DNA from 2 places in the Cytobacillus sp. Hz8 genome. Region 2 is predicted to be linked to the other one. Evidence: riboswitches for the same ligand, from Rfam matches in the RefSeq annotation. Region 2 holds a riboswitch; the other holds the start of a gene.
What was found. Region 2 has a riboswitch for S-adenosylmethionine ahead of mtnW (2,3-diketo-5-methylthiopentyl-1-phosphate enolase). Riboswitches for the same ligand answer to the same signal wherever they lie in the genome.

Region 1: another riboswitch for S-adenosylmethionine. It lies ahead of ACE38V_RS10800 (Fur-regulated basic protein FbpA); the one in region 2 lies ahead of mtnW (2,3-diketo-5-methylthiopentyl-1-phosphate enolase).

The regions. Positions count from the first base shown of each region.
Region 1 covers NZ_JBHKFI010000007.1:92,722-99,357, forward strand. The annotation lists gene hypF (carbamoyltransferase HypF) at 1-1,072, shown strand, start outside; gene ACE38V_RS10785 (HypC/HybG/HupF family hydrogenase formation chaperone) at 1,115-1,342, shown strand; gene hypD (hydrogenase formation protein HypD) at 1,323-2,432, shown strand; gene hypE (hydrogenase expression/formation protein HypE) at 2,436-3,443, shown strand; SAM riboswitch class I at 3,622-3,727, shown strand; gene ACE38V_RS10800 (Fur-regulated basic protein FbpA) at 3,812-4,006, shown strand; gene ACE38V_RS10805 (peptide ABC transporter substrate-binding protein) at 4,460-6,145, shown strand; gene ACE38V_RS10810 (ABC transporter permease) at 6,229-6,636, shown strand, end outside.
Region 2 covers NZ_JBHKFI010000001.1:524,964-536,283, forward strand. The annotation lists gene ACE38V_RS02590 (carbon-nitrogen family hydrolase) at 99-887, opposite strand; gene ACE38V_RS02595 (pyridoxal phosphate-dependent aminotransferase) at 998-2,179, shown strand; SAM riboswitch class I at 2,263-2,368, shown strand; gene mtnW (2,3-diketo-5-methylthiopentyl-1-phosphate enolase) at 2,487-3,707, shown strand; gene ACE38V_RS02605 (2-hydroxy-3-keto-5-methylthiopentenyl-1-phosphate phosphatase) at 3,708-4,370, shown strand; gene ACE38V_RS02610 (methylthioribulose 1-phosphate dehydratase) at 4,367-5,008, shown strand; gene ACE38V_RS02615 (cupin domain-containing protein) at 5,068-5,601, shown strand; gene ACE38V_RS02620 (Spo0E family sporulation regulatory protein-aspartic acid phosphatase) at 6,027-6,257, shown strand; gene ACE38V_RS02625 (MFS transporter) at 6,415-7,644, opposite strand; gene ACE38V_RS02630 (ATP-binding protein) at 7,907-9,433, opposite strand; gene ACE38V_RS02635 (MarR family winged helix-turn-helix transcriptional regulator) at 9,671-10,105, shown strand; gene ACE38V_RS02640 (M3 family oligoendopeptidase) at 10,125-11,320, shown strand, end outside.

The DNA of each region.
Region 1 (6,636 bases), on a different contig from region 2:
TGCACTTGGGTCTCAGCAAAAAAACACCTTTGCCATTGGTCGGCATGAGCAAATTTTTATCGGGCCTCATATTGGTGAGATGGAGCATCTGGAGGTTGTCGAGCATTTCCAACATGAATTTAACCATCTTATGAAATGGATGGGAATAGAGCCTGATAAAATTGCCATTGATATGCATCCTGGTTACATGACAGGTGAGCTAGCTGAGACCATGAATGCCTCCATTATTTCTGTCCAACACCACCATGCCCATATGGTTTCGTGTATGGAGGATAATGGCTTAAACGATGCCACCTTTGGCATTATTTTAGATGGGACAGGCTATGGAGAGGATGGACATATTTGGGGATTTGAACTTTTATATGGAGATGCAAGCTCCTATGAACGACTTGCCCATCTTAATTATTCACATTTACCGGGGAATGAACGAGCCATCAAAGAACCCTGGCGAAATGCTACAGCCATGTTAATCGATTCTTTCGGAGCGGAGGGACGAGAGTGGGCTCTTCGATTGTTTCCAAACAAAATCTATGAAATTGAAGTCATTGCCCATATGCTTGAAAAAGGTGTGAACAGTCCGCTAGCGGGCACTTGTGGACGATTATTTGACGCAGTAAGTGCAATATTAGACATTTGTCAGGTGTCCACCTATGACGGAGAAGCAGCTATTAAACTATCAGAGCAAATGATAGAAGCTGAGTCCATTCAATCGTATCCCTACGGATTATTGGAAAGTAAGGATGGTTCGATTGCGTTGGATTTTGCTCCAGCATTAAAACAGATTGTCCAAGATCGTTTAAGTGGTGTTCCCAAAATGGAGATTGTCCAAAGATTTCATGAGACGGTCGTGACAATGTGTGTAGAATCCATGGTTTCACTAAGTCAAAGAAATCCAAGCTTTAAGAAACATGTCGTTTTATCCGGAGGCAGTTTTCATAATCCATTTTTATTAAAAGAAATAGCAGGACGTCTAAAGAAAAGGAATTTTAAGGTCTATACCCACAAACAGGTTCCTTGTAATGATGGAGGGCTTTCTCTTGGACAGTTGATTGTGGCTGCTAATAAAAAATAGAAAAATGTTATCAAAGAAATTGAGGTATCGGGGGGATAGAGAATGTGTGTTGGAGTTCCAGCAAAAGTTATTGAAAAACAAGAATTTACAGCTGTAGTAGACGTAATGGGATCAACGATGACAGTTGGCATAATCTTTGTGCCTGAGGTTGAAGTGGATGATTATGTTATCGTTCATGCAGGACAGGCGATGTCTACAATTGATGAAGAGAATGCGATTTTAAGTATTGAAGAATGGAGGAAGCTTGTCGATGCAAGAACTCCTGAATGAATTTTCAAATTCGAAATTAAGCCGCAAGCTTTTAGTAAAAGTAAAAGAATCTGCCGAGAGCTTTATTCAGGCACACGGTAGACGGCCTATTTTTATGGAAGTATGCGGTTCACATACAATGGCATTAGCCGAAACCGGTGTAAAAAAGGCTTTAAAGGAATATGTGCAGTTGATTTCAGGTCCAGGGTGCCCTGTCTGTGTAACGGATCAAAAATCAATTGATGCGATGATTAAGCTAGCGGACGGAGAGAACCGAATCATTTGCACCTTTGGTGATATGATTCGTGTTCCTGGGACAGAATTTAGTTTGTTAGAGGCGAAGACGGAGGGAAAGGATATCCGCATTGTCTATTCCCCACCTGATGCGGTAAAAATTGCGGAAGAAAACCCAGATAAAGAGGTTATTTTCCTCGGTATCGGCTTTGAAACAACGATTCCCGTTTTGGGGGTTGCTCTAAAGACGGCAATAGAGCGCAATGTGAAAAATTTCTCTATGTGGATGACGACAAAGCTCGTGGAGCCCATCTTGAGAACTCTTTTAGAATCCAAAGAGGTTAAAATCGACGGCTTTATTCTTCCGGGGCATGTTTCGATTATCCTTGGAAAAAAGAACTATCAATATTTAGTAGATGAATATCAAATTCCTGGTGTCATTACCGGGTTTGAACCCGTTGAATTACTAGGTGGAATCTATAAATTAATTGCCCAATTATTAGATGGACGAGCTGAAATAGAAAATGATTATTCTTTTGTTGTGAGTGATGAGGGGAATAAGGCAGCTCAGGCTTTAATCAATCAATATTTTGAGCCGGTGGATGAGGCTTGGAGAGGAATCGGTGTCATTCCAAAAAGCGGCATGAATATGAAAGAAGAATTTGCAGAATGGAATGCAAAGAATCGTTTTCATATCACAGTAGGAGAGCCGCGCAAAACAAAATGTCGCTGCGGAGAAATCATTAGAGGGCTTATTTCACCGGAGGAATGTCCTTTATTTGGGAAGGCTTGTACACCAGTCAAACCAATTGGGCCTTGCATGGTTTCTACAGAAGGCACATGTTCAGCTCATTACCAGTACTTGAGGGAGGATTAGTTAATGAAGGATGAGAGAATTAGCTTAGCTCATGGTGATGGAGGAGAGCTGGCACATAATTTAATACAAGATGTATTTGTTAAGGCGTTTGGGCATAATGAATTTGCTCGCTTTGATGCAGCTGTCTTTCCATCTCCCTCTGTAAAAATGGCTGTGACGACGGATAGCTTCGTGGTAAAACCAATCTTTTTCCCTGGTGGAAACATCGGAAAACTTGCTATTGCTGGGACGGTTAATGACCTGGCTGTAAGTGGAATGATTCCGCAATATTTAACAGCGGGTTTTATTATTGAAGAGGGCTTCAAGGTGAAAGAACTGAAGGAAATTGTTCATTCAATGGCAGAAGAGGCACAAAAAGCTCAGGTCCAAATTGTGGCAGGCGACACAAAGGTGGTAGAACGAGGAAGTATTGATGGGCTTTACATCAACACTACCGGAATCGGCTTTATTCATCCTACACATCCTGTCCAACCGGAATTAATGGATGAAGGAGACTCCATTATTGTTAATGGCACAATCGGTGACCATGGCATTGCGATTTTAGGTGCACGGGGAGAGCTTGGAATTAAGACGGAACTGCAGAGTGATTGTGCGGCGCTGAATGGGTTGATTGCTAGTGTGATAGATTCGGTTGATGGGATTCGAATCATGCGGGATCCTACACGAGGCGGTCTCGCAACGACGCTTGTAGAAATCGCAGAGGATTTTGGAATCTCCATGGAAATAGAAAATGAAGAAATCCCAATTCGAAGCGAAGTAAAAGGTGCCTGTGATATCCTTGGATTCGATCCACTTTATCTTGCAAATGAGGGAAAAGTTATTTTCATTGTGAAAAAAGAGCAAGAAGCACAGGTTCTTCAGCTACTAAAACAGCACGAGCTTGGACAAAATGCTAAAGTCATCGGTCATATAACAGGCAAAGAGAAAGGAACGCTTCATTTAAAAACGGGACTTGGCAGTACGAGAAAGCTGCATAGACTTTCTGGAATGATGCTGCCGCGAATTTGTTAAATTGAACTAGACCTGAAAATCATTAGGCAGTAGCACATAAGTTGTGTTGCTGCCTGATGATTTTCAGGTTTTTAAAAGTGAAGTTTTTTTTCCTCTAAATAATGGTTGACAAATCGGAATAGTAGGTTTATTTTATACATAAAGCTAAAATAAAATTTAAATATTCTTTGATATATCCAACTTATCAAGAGAGGTGGAGGGAATGGCCCTTTGATACCTCAGCAACAGGTTCTTTTAAGAACACTGTGCTAATTCCAACAAGCATTATGCTTGGAAGATGAGTTAGGGTGACATGTTACTGAGTCAATCCTATTCTTATCTTTAAGAATAGGATTTTTATTTTTTATCAAATAAAGGGAGTGAATGAAATGAGTAACTATCCTTGTAAAAATCTTGAAAAGCGGCGCAAAGAATTAATAAATATACTTACTACTTTTGAATTCTATAAAAATGGTGATAAGAGTCTGTATGAATTACCTCTTCCTGATTTAGAACATGAGTATGAATCATTTCAAGCAAATTTGCATCCGCATATCGGTGTGGGTTCTATACATTGGGTTTAGTGATAAACAGGGAATCTTTTACCCGAAAAAATGAAGTTAAAAAATTATAGACTGGATTGGTCTTGTATCAAAGTATTGAATTATGCTTGTTCGATATCTTTTAGAAATAAAAAAATCATATACTAGTTGTCTTGTTTTGTGAAGCCATAATTAATTTGTTTCATAGAGTATCATAAATCCGACTATTCCTATTGGCTTACTAAAACTGATTTTGAAGCTTTAACAGGTCAATAGATAGTACAATACATTTTCAACAAGAGCTCAAACGTTACAAAATTTAGAAATAGGAGGAACTTACATAATGAAATATGGCATCCAATACAGAAATTTGTGTTGCTGTCTTCAAAAGGATAGTTGATTGAAAAGAAAAAACTAATTGCTAGTAAGTGTGTTTCAGTGAAAGGAATTATTTACTAAATAATTTAATTTTAGAGAAAGATAGGAGTAAAAAAGATGCAAAAAATTAAAAGAAAATTAAGTATATTGATTGGATCATTATTTGTGATTACATCGTTAGTAGGTTGCTCTGCTAATACGAATGGAAGCAATAATTCCTCAGGCGAAAAGGCAAGTGGAAAGTCAGGTGAGCAATTAGCCGATAATCAAGTGTTAAATTGGGTTGCACCAACAGAAATACCAACAGCAGACTCCGTAAAGGAATATGATACTGCAAGTGCAGAGCAAATTAATATTTTTGCTGAAGGATTGTATAAAATTAACGGGAAAAATGAGGCTGTTCCAGCTATTGCTGACGGTGAACCTAAAGCAACGAACAAGGAGAAAACACAATATATTATTAATATTAAAAAAGATTTGAAATGGTCAAATGGTGATCCATTGACGGCAAAAGATTTTGTTTATGCATGGCAGCGCTTGTTTGATCCTAAAACCGCTGCACAAAATGCCAGCACTTATTTTAATATAAAAAATGCTCAAGCCATTAATGAAGGAAAAATAGATAAAAGTAAATTAGGGATTAAGGCACTATCCGATACGCAGTTGCAAATTGATTTGGAATATTCCGATGTATATTTTAAAGAGACACTTTCCTCTACGAACCTTTTTCCTCAAAATGAGAAGTTTGTAACGGAGAAAGGTGATAAATACGGTAAAAGCAGTGAAGATACTTTAAGCAATGGTCCGCTCGTATTGTCAGATTGGGATGGTACCGGATTAAGTTGGAAGTATAAGAAGAACAAATATTATTGGGATAAAGATAACATCTCTCTCAAGCAAATTAATGTGCAAGTTGTAAAAGAAACGGCTACTGGAATTAATCTGTATCAGGCTGGGACAATTGATGGTGTTACATTATCTGGTGACTTTATTAAACAATTCAAAGATGACCCGGGATATATAAATATTTTAGCACTTCGCGCAACAAACCTTGAATTAGGAACCAGTTCAAATAAAAACCTGCAAAATGAGAATCTGCGTAAGGCATTAAGTTTATCCATTGATCGAAATGAATTGGTCAAGAATGTATTAGCTGATGGTTCTCGTGCAGCAACTGGGGCTATTCCAAAGGGGATGGCAAAGGACCCGAAAAATGAAGAAGATTTTGCAGATGCAGCTGGAGAATTAGTGAAGCACGATACGGATCAAGCGAAAAAATTATGGGAAAAAGCAAAAGAAGAGCTTGGTGTAGATAAAGTTTCATTTACATTAATAACCTCTGATGATGGTGATTCTAAGACTATCGGTGAATATTTACAAAGTCAAATAGAAACGGCATTGCCAGGCGTTACCATTAACTTGAGTAATGTTCCTGCAAAGGTGCGTTTCGAGAAAATGATGACTTATAAATTTGATTTAGCACTAGGAGGCTGGACAGGAGATTTTGACCCAGTCAGCTACTTAAATCAGTTTTTCTCAACCTTTGAACATAATCATGCCAAGTTTAACGATTCTGAATATGATCAGCAGATTACTAAGATTAAGACTACAGACTTGACAAATCCAGAGCAACGTTGGAAAGATCTTGTGAAAGCACAAGAATATTTATTAGATAAGCAAGTCGTTATACCGTTAACTCAAGGAGCAGAAAACTATTTGGTTAATCCGAAAGTTAAAGGAATCGTGACACATAATCTTGGGGCTCCGATTGATATCACACATGCGTATATTATAAAACAATAGTTTTTGAAGTTTATCTTTAAAAAGGGAGGGGATCGAATTCTCCCCTCCTTTTTTCTTGATGTTGTTTGAAGGAAGGTTTTAAATTGATCAATCTCCTGCAGTTTATATTGAAAAGAATTGTATATATTCTTATTACATTATTATTGATTAGCACTATTACTTTTGTTTTAATGCAGAAGTTGCCAGGTTCACCGTATGGAAATGAAGAAAAAATAACGGCTGCTCAAAGAGAGGTTTTGAATCAACGATATGGTTTAGATAAACCGGTAGCGGAACAGTATTTATACTATATTAAGGGGTTGGTTAGGGGTGACTTAGGCATTTCATTTCAATTTGGAGACCAGCCAGTAAACAAAATCATATCAACAAGAGTCTGGCCTTCTGTTCAACTTGGCATACAGGCTTTAATTCTAGGAAGCTTGATTGGTATTATTTTAGGAATTATTTCAGCGAAGTTTCAGAATACATGGATCGATACTTCTTCTTCCATA
Region 2 (11,320 bases):
TTAATACTTTTGAAAAGTATGATAACAAGATTTAAAATAAATTGTCAATTGTTTTTTTGAAATTTAGATAATTTCGGATGAGGGTATACGGACGGGATTTAATAAAACTCAGGTCTTCGATCCTCAAAAACGGGAATCGTTTCACGCACCTCTGTCACTTTATGTAAATCAATCTCCGCATATAAAATTTCCTCTGATTCTCCCGCTTCAGCAACGATTTCTCCCCATGGATCAATCACTAATGAATGACCGGCAAATTGATTGTTCGGATCAGCACCAGAACGATTTACAGCAATCACATAACATTGATTCTCAATTGCTCGAGCAACGAGGAGGGCACGCCAATGGTTTAATCTTGGCAGTGGCCATTCTGCTACAACAAACAATGCTTTTGCCCCGTTTACTGTATGAGTGCGAATCCATTCTGGAAACCGAATATCATAGCAGATACATCCTGATAATTTTTCACCGTTTAATTCAAATAGTCCATGAGAATTTCCGCTCTTTAAAAATTTATGTTCATCCATTAGTCGAAATAGATGGAGCTTACTATACTGATGCACTTCATTTCCTGCTCGATCCACAACAAGGAGGGTATTAAAGACTCCGGTTGCCGTTTTTTTCGGGATTGAACCTCCAACAAAAGCAACATCGAACTTTTTTGCCTGTTTCTTTAAAAATTGTAGCGTAGTTGTAGCTTCCTCATCACTGATTTCATCCAACCTCGTTAAATCATACCCTGTGGTCCATAATTCAGGTAAAACGACTATGTCAGGCTGAAGTTGGGCTGCCTCTTCAATTAATTTTTCTGCCCTTTTATAATTTTGGGACGGATCCCCAAATACGATATCAAGTTGAATACAAGCTATTTTTATCGTCAAAATCAAATCACCTCGAATAAAAAATACTTTACAATTTATTAATTTAGTTATATCATTTGTGACTAGTTTTTCAATACATAATTTTTAGAATAGAGAGAAAGATGGTGGGTGATGAAATGACAAAATTTCCTCAATCTGAATTGTTAAACCATTTACCAAAACAATTTTTTGCTTCTCTTGTAGGTAAGGTTAACTTTTTTTTACAAGAGGGACATGATGTGATTAATTTAGGACAGGGGAATCCAGACCAGCCAACACCAGAACATATTGTGAAAAGGCTGCAAAAAGCGGCAGATGACCCTATTAATCATAAATATTCACCGTTTCAAGGCTTTCAATCTTTAAAAAGAGCAGTGGCGGAATTTTACATGCGAGAATATCAAGTGGAAGTGAATCCTGATAAGGAAGTAGCCATTCTTTTTGGAGGAAAGGCAGGTCTTGTAGAAATTCCTCAATGTCTGCTGAATCCTGGCGATACGGTTTTAGTGCCGGACCCGGGATATCCTGATTATTGGTCAGGGGTCGCACTTGCAAAAGCGAAAATGGAATATATGCCTCTGCGAGAGGAGCATGATTTTTTACCGGATTATACGGAAATCGATGAAGAAACACTGCAACAAGCGAAGCTTATGTTTCTTAACTATCCCAATAATCCAACGGGAGCTGTAGCGACATCTGCCTTTTTTGAAGAAACGGTTGAACTTGCTAGAAAGCAAGGAATTTGTATAGTTCATGACTTTGCTTATGGGGCGATAGGGTTTGATGGAGAAAAGCCTATTAGTTTTTTAGAAACAGAGGGTGCAAAAGAAGTTGGAATTGAGATTTATACTCTATCGAAAACTTATAATATGGCCGGATGGCGTGTAGGGTTTGCGATTGGAAATGAAAGTGTGATTGCTGCGATTAATTTGCTTCAGGATCATATATATGTCAGTTTATTTGGTGGTATTCAAGAGGCTGCAATTGCGGCCTTAACAGAGGATCAGGAATGTGTGCGAAAGTTAAATGTAATGTATGAGCGGCGCAGAAATGTTTTGATTGATGGTCTTCAATCGATAGGATGGCATGTTTTGGCACCTAAGGGTTCATTTTTTGCCTGGTTAAAGATCCCATCTGGGTATACCTCTGAGCAATTTGCCGATTTATTATTAGAAAAGGCTTATGTTGCTGTAGCACCTGGAATAGGATTTGGTCAATATGGAGAAGGTTATGTACGTGTTGGGTTATTGACCTCTGAAGGCCATTTAAGGGAGGCCGTTTCCCGAATCAAAGCATTGAATATTTTTGAAAAAAAGTGATTGACAATTTCATAATAAACTGACATAATCCAAATTAATTTCAATTATTTTTTGATAATCAACATTTTTAAGATAATTTCGTTTTCTTATCAAGAGCAGGTGGAGGGACGAGCCCGATGAAGCCCGGCAACCGACTTAAAACTTTTAAGCACGGTGCTAATTCTTGCAGCAATCGCTGGAAGATAAGGAGATGTTAGTTTGAATCGTGCTAACCTCTTCATATGTGAAGAGGTTTTTTTCGTTTAATTTGCATTGTTTATATGTGAAAAGATGGAATTGGATTTTGCATGGGGAAGGAAGAAGTAAAATGAGTGAAATCATTGCTACATATATTGTTCATGATTCCAAGCATCAACCAGAGAAAAAGGCAGAAGAAATTGCTTTAGGTCTTACCGTAGGATCATGGACAAATCTGCCGAAGCTTGATCAAGATCAACTTCGCAAACATAAAGGTCGAGTGGTTTCAGCTGAAGGACTTGGTGAAGACGAAAATCATCATTTGGTAGCAAAAATTAAAATAGCTTATCCAATTGTAAATTTTACACCGGATCTCCCGGCTATACTTACCACTGTTTTCGGAAAATTATCATTGGATGGAATAGTCAAGTTAGTTGACCTTCAATTCAGTGATGAATTAAAAACCTTTTTTCCTGGACCACGCTATGGGATAAAGGGAATTCGTGAGAAGATTGGCGTTGAAACCCAACCATTATTAATGAGTATTTTCAAAGGTGTTCTTGGTCGAGATTTGAATTATTTACTCTCTCAGCTTAGGGAGCAGGCTTTAGGTCAAGTTGATTTAGTTAAAGATGATGAAATATTATTTGAAAATGATTTAACGCCTTTTTATAAAAGAATTGTTGAAGGGAAAAAGGTTCTTAATCACGTATATGAAACTACTGGACATCGGACTCTTTATGCTGTGAATTTAACTGGAAAAACATTTGAGTTGAAGGAAAGGGCGAGAAGGGCAAGGGAGGCTGGAGCAGATTTACTGTTATTCAATGTTTTTGCTTATGGCATTGACGTTTTGCAGGAGCTTAGAGTGGATTCTGAAATCAATCTCCCATTAATGGCTCATCCAGCTGTAAGTGGGGCGCTCACTTCTTCGCCTAAATATGGAATCTCACATTCCTTATTGCTTGGTAAGTTATTGAGATATGCAGGAGCAGATTTGTCCTTATTCCCTTCCCCGTATGGTTCGGTGGCATTGGAAAGAGAAACGGCGCTAAGTGTTGGAAAGGAATTAACGAAGGAGGATCAATTTCTTTCTTCCTTCCCTGTACCTTCAGCCGGAATTCATCCTGGACTTGTTCCCCTGCTCATTCGCGATTTTGGAATTGATTGTGTCATCAATGCAGGAGGTGGAGTTCATGGTCATCCTGATGGGGCTCGGGGAGGGGGCATTGCTTTCCGTCAAGCAATTCAACTCACCTTGAAAGGAGAATCCTTGCAGGCGAACGCAGACCAATTTCCAGAGCTAAAAAAAGCAATTGATTTATGGGGATGTGTGGAGGTGATGAGCTAAATGAGATCAATAGCTGTTTTTTGTGATTTTGATGGAACCGTAACGGAAACAGATAATATCATTGCCATCATGAAATATTTTAACCCACCTGGTTGGATTCAATTAAAAGATGCAATACTCACGCAAAAGATTTCTGTGAGGGAGGGTGTTGGTTTGATGTTTTCATTATTGCCATCATCTATGAAGGAAGAAATTATTCAGTTTGCTCTTCATAACGCTAAAATTCGCGCCGGGTTTGCAGACTTTATTGATTTTTTAAAACAGGAAAGGATCCCACTGTATATTGTAAGTGGAGGAATTGATTTTTTTGTACACCCTATTTTAGAACCCTTTGTACCTATTGCGGATATCTTTTGCAATGGATCTGATTTTAGTAAAGAATCGATTGAGATTCTATGGCCCCATAGCTGTGATTCTAATTGTGATCATGATTGTGGATGTTGTAAGCCCTCGATCATTCGGGCGCTTGATGGGGATGAATTATACAAAATAGTGATTGGCGACTCCATCACCGATTTGCAAGCAGCAATTCAAGCTGATTTTGTATTAGCTAGAGATTTTTTGTTAGAAAAATGTCAAGAATTCGATATTCCTCATCGTCCATTTACAAGTTTTTATGATTGTATGAAAGAAATTCGAACTAAATTGGAGGTGGTCCGATGAGCGTGATAGAAGAAAAATGGAGTGAATTAGCAGATGTCAAGGAAGAGCTAGCTGCTCGCGATTGGTTTTTCGGTACAAGTGGAAATCTTTCAATCAAGACGAGTGATTTCCCCATCCAATTTCTTGTCACGGCCAGTGGATTAGATAAACGGAAACGAACGAAAAATGATTTCTTATTAGTGGATGAATGGGGAAAACCCGTTCAAGAAACTCATTTAAAGCCATCTGCTGAAACGTTATTACATGTTGAAATATATCGGCTTACAAATGCAGGCTGCTGCCTCCATGTCCATACGATAGAAAATAATGTGATTTCAGAGCTCTATGGCGATATGGGTGTAGTTGGTTTTAAAGGGCAAGAGTTAATCAAGGCATTTGGGAAATGGGAAGAGGATGCAGAGCTTGAAATTCCAATCATTCATAATCATGCTGATATTCCATCTCTAGCCAAAGTTTTTTCGCAACATATTCACGAAAATGCAGGTGCCATCCTTATTAGAAATCATGGAATCACAGTTTGGGGAAAGGATGCATTTGAAGCGAAAAAGATATTGGAAGCTTCTGAGTTCCTATTTTGCTATCATTTAAATCTGCTTCAATTGAAGGCAAACAGGTTGAAAACCGGGTTAAACTCTTAGAATCAAGTAGGGTAATTTCACATCCTACTTTCATAATAAACGAAAAGGGGAATGATCATATGGCTTATATTGTTTTGCAAGATTCAAAAAAAGAAATTAAAAATGAGGAAGATGTTATTGCTTTCCTTGAAAAGCAACAAGTGATTTATGAAAAATGGGATATTAGTAAACTACCTGCTCATTTACAAGAGAATTATTTATTAAAGGAAGTAGAAAAAGAAGAAATACTAGAATTATTCAGCAAAGAAATTAAGGAAATTTCTGATCGAAGAGGTTATAAGGCACAAGATGTTATCTCACTATCGGAGCATACTCCAAATATAGAGCAGCTACTTGAAAGTTTCCAACAAGAGCATCATCATACAGATGATGAAGTTCGTTTTATCGTCAGCGGTCATGGGGTCTTCATTATCCAAGGTCAAGGCGGTGAATTTTTTGAGGTGTTCCTAAACCCTGGTGATTTAATCTCTGTTCCTGAAAACATACGTCATTATTTTACTCTTCAGGAGGATCGAAAGGTAGTTGCAATACGCATTTTTGTCACAACAGAAGGCTGGGTGCCTATTTACGAAAAAAATCAAGTGAATGCTTAATATATAGAATTATGGAAAAAGAAACTGTTGCTAAAAAGTTGTCATCGACATTATTTAGTGACAGTTTTTTCTTTTGAAAAATTTCTGAAAATTGATTTATATAGAATTAAATCTTTGCGAATGACAAATGAGCAAAAATGAAAATGCCCGAGAAAAAGATTGGAAAATAAACAAATGAACAATGACCATAGTTTTTACTTTCTCATCAAATTCTGCGACCATGTGTCTATTAAATCTACGAAGAGAGTCGAATGATATCTGAAATCTATGTCATAATTGTAGGTATTTTCGTATATAGATTAGTGTCGATTGGAAAAACTTTTGAAATATTTTGTCTAATTTTGCGAATCTATTTACATTGCTAGAAATTCTTGTCATAATGCTTGTTGTGGATAAGGAATTGGCAAGTTTGGGAGGAAGAAAAGGTGTATCAAACAAGCAATGAAATACTCAAGCAAATTAAAATAAAGAGAGAAAAAATGATCATTTCGGCAGAAAAAAGCGGGTTTACAAGTGATGATACTTTAAAATATAGTCAAGAATTGGATCAACTTATTTTAGAATATCAGCGGAATTTTCAAGGAGAAATTTATGATAATGAAGTGAATATTTCTATGAGGCAAATGATGTTTGTTTGTCCAAAGATGTGCATTTAAATGATCGTTTGTGAGAAAAAGGATTTTGGATGGATTTACAAGAGAGATAATCATTTAGATATCTTTCTGTAATTCCTTAGGCGGATTATTTGCGAAAAGTGGAAAAAAATGCTTAAACAATTTTACAAAATGTAAATTGTTTAAGCATTTTTTTTCATTAGCTATTCCATTCCTTTAGCTTTTGATCAGATGGTAAAAACATTGTCGTGAGTCCAAGTAATGGTAAAAATCCAGTCATAATAATCGTTTTAGTAAGACCAATGGTGTCTGCTAAGCTACCGAGACCAACAGATCCGATGGCACCCATACCAAAAGCAAGTCCAACTGTAAGACCTGCCATCGTGCCAATTTTTCCCGGTACAAGCTCCTGGGCGTATACAACGGTAACAGAGAAGCTAAGCATCAAAATAAAGCCAGTGACAACGAGCATGATAATCGCAATACTTAATGGCATAAAAGGGATTAAGATCGAAAATGGCGCTGCGCCAATTAAAGATAGAAAGATAATGTTTTTGCGACCAAAGCGGTCTGCTAATGGACCTCCGAAGAAAGTCCCGACTGCACCTGAGACTAAAAAGGCAAATAACAGGATTTGTGATGCCTTAATCGATAGTGAATATTTGTCAATGACATAAAACGCATAGTAATTAGTAATCCCTGAAATATACCAGGAGCGAGCAAAAATAAGGAATAATATTAAGATTAAGGCAAAATAAATAGATTTGGATAATGCCTTAGTAGGTTTAGCACCTTTATTTTCTTTCTTTTTTACTGGCAAGAGTTGAAGTCTATTACTATACCAGTTTGCAATATAAAAAAGAAGTGCCACAGCAGCTGCTGCAACAATTGTAAACCATGCCGCTCCTTTTTGCCCTAGTGGAACGAGAATTAAAGCAGTAATAAGAGGAGCTAATGCCTGACCGGTATTGCCTCCAACTTGATAGATTGATTGAGCAAGTCCGCGACGGCTACCCGCTCCTAAATAGGCAACGCGTGAGCCTTCCGGATGAAACACGGCTGATCCAAGACCAATAAAAATTACGGATAAAAGGATGAGTTCAAATCTAGGTGCGAAAGCAAGACCAAATATTCCAAAAAGGGTGAAGGTCAATCCAATTGGCAAGGCAAATGGAAAAGGCTTTCGATCTGTAATACTTCCGAAAATAGGCTGCAATATGGAGGCAACAATATTTAAGGAAAAGGCAATCATCCCTAATTGAGTATAAGAAAGATGCATCGATTTTTCTAATATTGGAAACATTGCTGGAACTACTGATTGGAGGGAGTCATTTAGTAAATGACAAAAGCCCATTATCAGGAGAATCCGGTATGCCGTAGAACCAGTCTTGCTGGCAAGTGGCTGTTGTATTTTTGCAACTTGATTCATAAACGATACGCTCCTAATCATTAATGTTGTTAATATTTCGTAACCTGAAATATTAAAAGGAAAAGATAAGAATTATTATAACTCTAAATAAATCCAATTTTTATAAAAATCATCATTTTTTTATAGAATGGGAGAAATAGGTTCAATTGCTTAAAAAAAGCACCCTTGTTCACGATTTAATTGTAAAGAATACGAATTCGTGTTAGGATGCTTTTAATTTCAATCCTGCAATTTTGCTATAGAGAGCAGAGCTCAGATAAGTCTATAGACGAATATTCTCACTGAACTCAATCCAATTCACTAGAGGTAAAATGATTTCAATCTTTGTTCCTTCATTTACTTTGCTATATAGGAAAATATCTCCGCCAAATTCATGAAGAATTCTCTTGCAAACCACAAGTCCCAATCCGGTTCCAGATTCTTTCGATGTATAAAAAGGGAGGAATATCTTATCAAGTTCTTCCTTTGGGATTCCAACACCGGTATCAATAATCGAGATTTTGCAAAGATTTTTTGCGGCAGCGAGATGAATGGTCAGTTTGCCACCATTTTTCATGGATTCAAAAGCATTTTTTGTAATGTTAAGTAGAACTTGCTTCATTTGATCTCTAGAACATTTAACTTGCAGCGGAGTTTCAGGCATATGACATGTCCAGCTAATATGATAAAGGTTCGCTTCTGAGGAAATAAGCGGGGTTAATTCCCCAATAATTTCTCTGATATCAATATTTTCTAGTTTCTGAACAGTAGGCTTACCAAGAATTAGAAATTCACTCACAATCTGATTAATTCGGTCAATTTCATTTTGGATGATGGTGAAGTAGAATTGGTCATCAGGGCTATTGTATTTCTCATTTAATAATTGGACTAAACCTTTAATCCCAGTTAATGGATTTCTTATTTCATGTGCTGTACTTGCAGCAAGTGTCCCAACTAGTTCTAATTTATGAATTTCATTTTGTTTTTTTTCTTTTTCAGCTTGTCTACGCAGCAAGAAGTATTTTCCAAGTAGGAAGAGTATATTAAAAAGAATGAGAATAGTACTTATGGCAATGATAGATCCCAAAAAGAATTTCTTGCTATTTTGTTCTGCAATTTTAATATTAATATTCCATGGAAGACGATCGATGGGAACTGTTAACCAGTTCTTATTATGGTGTAATATGCCATCCTTTACATTAAATTTCATCATAATACGATCATTTGGGTTGGTTATGACTAATTTCGAATCAGGCGTAAGCACCCGCATCACGTTTAAGACATAGTCTACTCTTAGTTGAGCAATAAAAATATATTGTAACTGATTTTTTTTGTCTGTCACTGGATTAGCAATTCCGATGACCTTCTGTCCATTGGGTAAGGATTCTTCTTCATTGGAAATAATGATATCCTTTGATTGAACACAATCACGGATGTAAGATTTTGTTGCTTGTTTATTTGTGATTAGTGTCGGGTCAGACCCCGTAATAATTCTTCCTTTAGAATCAAGCATTAAGATGGACCCAAATCTAGGATCTGATTGTTGCGTCCTAACTAGAAGGGGCTTCATTTGTTCCGGTTTCTGAATGGTTGATTCTGAAGCCAAGGAAAGCATTTTTAGCGTTGTTACCGTTTCGCTGACCAATTGGTCCCAATGAGTTTCATGAATGGAAGCAATCCACTTCGCATGGTCTTTTCGAATTTCATAATCCTTTTCTTGTTTAAAATTTATATAAAAAAGGCTACAAATAGTAGAGGGTAAAATAACCAAAAGTAAATAAAAAACAAAGGTACGATTTATTATTTTCATATGCTATGCTCCATCATAATCGATATTGAATCATTATAACACTATCATGACAAATATTTCACTACCAAAGAGTAACGAACAATTTCAAAGGAAATCTCTTTTGGTGGTCCTCATTTTATTTAACAATAGCGGGTAGTCTACATCTGCCCTTTCAATCTAGACATTGTTTGGCAATCCATTATAATGAAGGAATAGAATAACCATTGAACGAACAATTGGGAAAAAGGATTTGATATTATGAGCTCTAATGAAATTAATCAATCATTAAAATTATTTATTGTTCTATCTCGGGCATATCGTGCGGTAAACGAAAATGTCAATAAGCTTATTCAATCGTATGGGGTTAATCCCACAGAATTTGCGGTCCTCGAATTGTTGTATCATAAAGGGGAGCAACCTCTGCAGCAGATTGGGGGAAAGATTTTATTAGCAAGTGGAAGTATTACCTATGTCGTTGATAAACTTGAGCAAAAGGGTTTATTAAATCGGGTAGCCTGTCCTAATGACCGTCGTGTGACCTATGCACAAATTAGTGAGGAAGGAAAGAAATTTATTGAAGGCGTTTTTCCCGACCATGAATCGAAAATTCATGAAATAATGTCAAATTTGTCAGTGGAAGAAAAGGATGTATTAATTGATCTTCTTAAAAAGCTCGGATTATCACAAGTTTAAGTTATGGAGGGATTACTAGATGACATTTGAAGAATATCAATACCAAAGACCTGTTTTAGCTGAAGTGGAAAAAAGATTCAATGCAGCTTTGCAAACATTTGAAAATGCTTCAACAATTGATGCACAAATTGAAGGAATGAAGCAAATTAATCAAATTAGAAACGAATTAAGTACAATGATGAATTTAGTAAGCATTCGTCATTCCATTGATACGAATGATGATTTTTATAAAGAAGAGCAAGATTATATGGATGAAATACAGCCGGAAATAGAAGGGCTGGAAACTAGATTTTATCACGCTTTAGTCTCATCAAAATTTCGCGTTGAGTTGGAAGATAAATTTGGTAAACAATTATTTTCTCTTGCAGAAGCACAGTTAAAAGTTTTTGCTCCAGAGATTGTACCCTTATTGCAAAAGGAAAATAAATTATCTACTGAGTATACGAAATTAATTGCTTCAGCTAAGATCCCTTTTGAAGGGGAGGAGCGAACATTAGCACAGCTTGGACCCTTTATTCAAGATAAGGATAGAGCTATTCGGAAGAAAGCAAGTGAAGCACGTTTCGGGTTCTTTGCAAAGCATGAAGAGGAATTAGATCGAATCTATGATGATCTTGTTAAAGTCAGAACAGAAATTGCACAAAGGCTTGGTAATGAAAATTTTATTCCTTTAGCCTATTACCGTTTGTATCGGACTGACTACAATGCCGAAATGGTTAAAAATTTTCGAGAACAGGTGAAAGAATATATTGTTCCTATCGCGTCAAAGCTTCGTAAACTTCAGGCTGAAAGAATTGGGGTAGAAAAATTAAAATATTATGATGAGGATTTCAATTTCAAATCAGGTAATGCTACTCCAAAGGGGACACATGAGTGGATCATTGAAAATGGTCAAGAAATGTATAATGAGCTTTCGAAGGAAACAGGCGAGTTCTTTGGCTTTATGCGTGAAAATCACTTAATGGATCTCGTTGCCAAGAAAGGGAAAGCCGGGGGAGGCTATTGTACTTTTATTGAGGATTACAAAGCTCCTTATATCTTTTCCAATTTTAATGGAACCTCAGGGGATATTGATGTTTTAACCCATGAGGCAGGGCATGCATTTCAAGTTTATTCCAGCCGTTTCTTTGATATTCCTGAGTATTATTGGCCAACATATGAGGCATGTGAAATTCATTCCATGAGTATGGAGTTTTTTACGTGGCCTTGGATGGA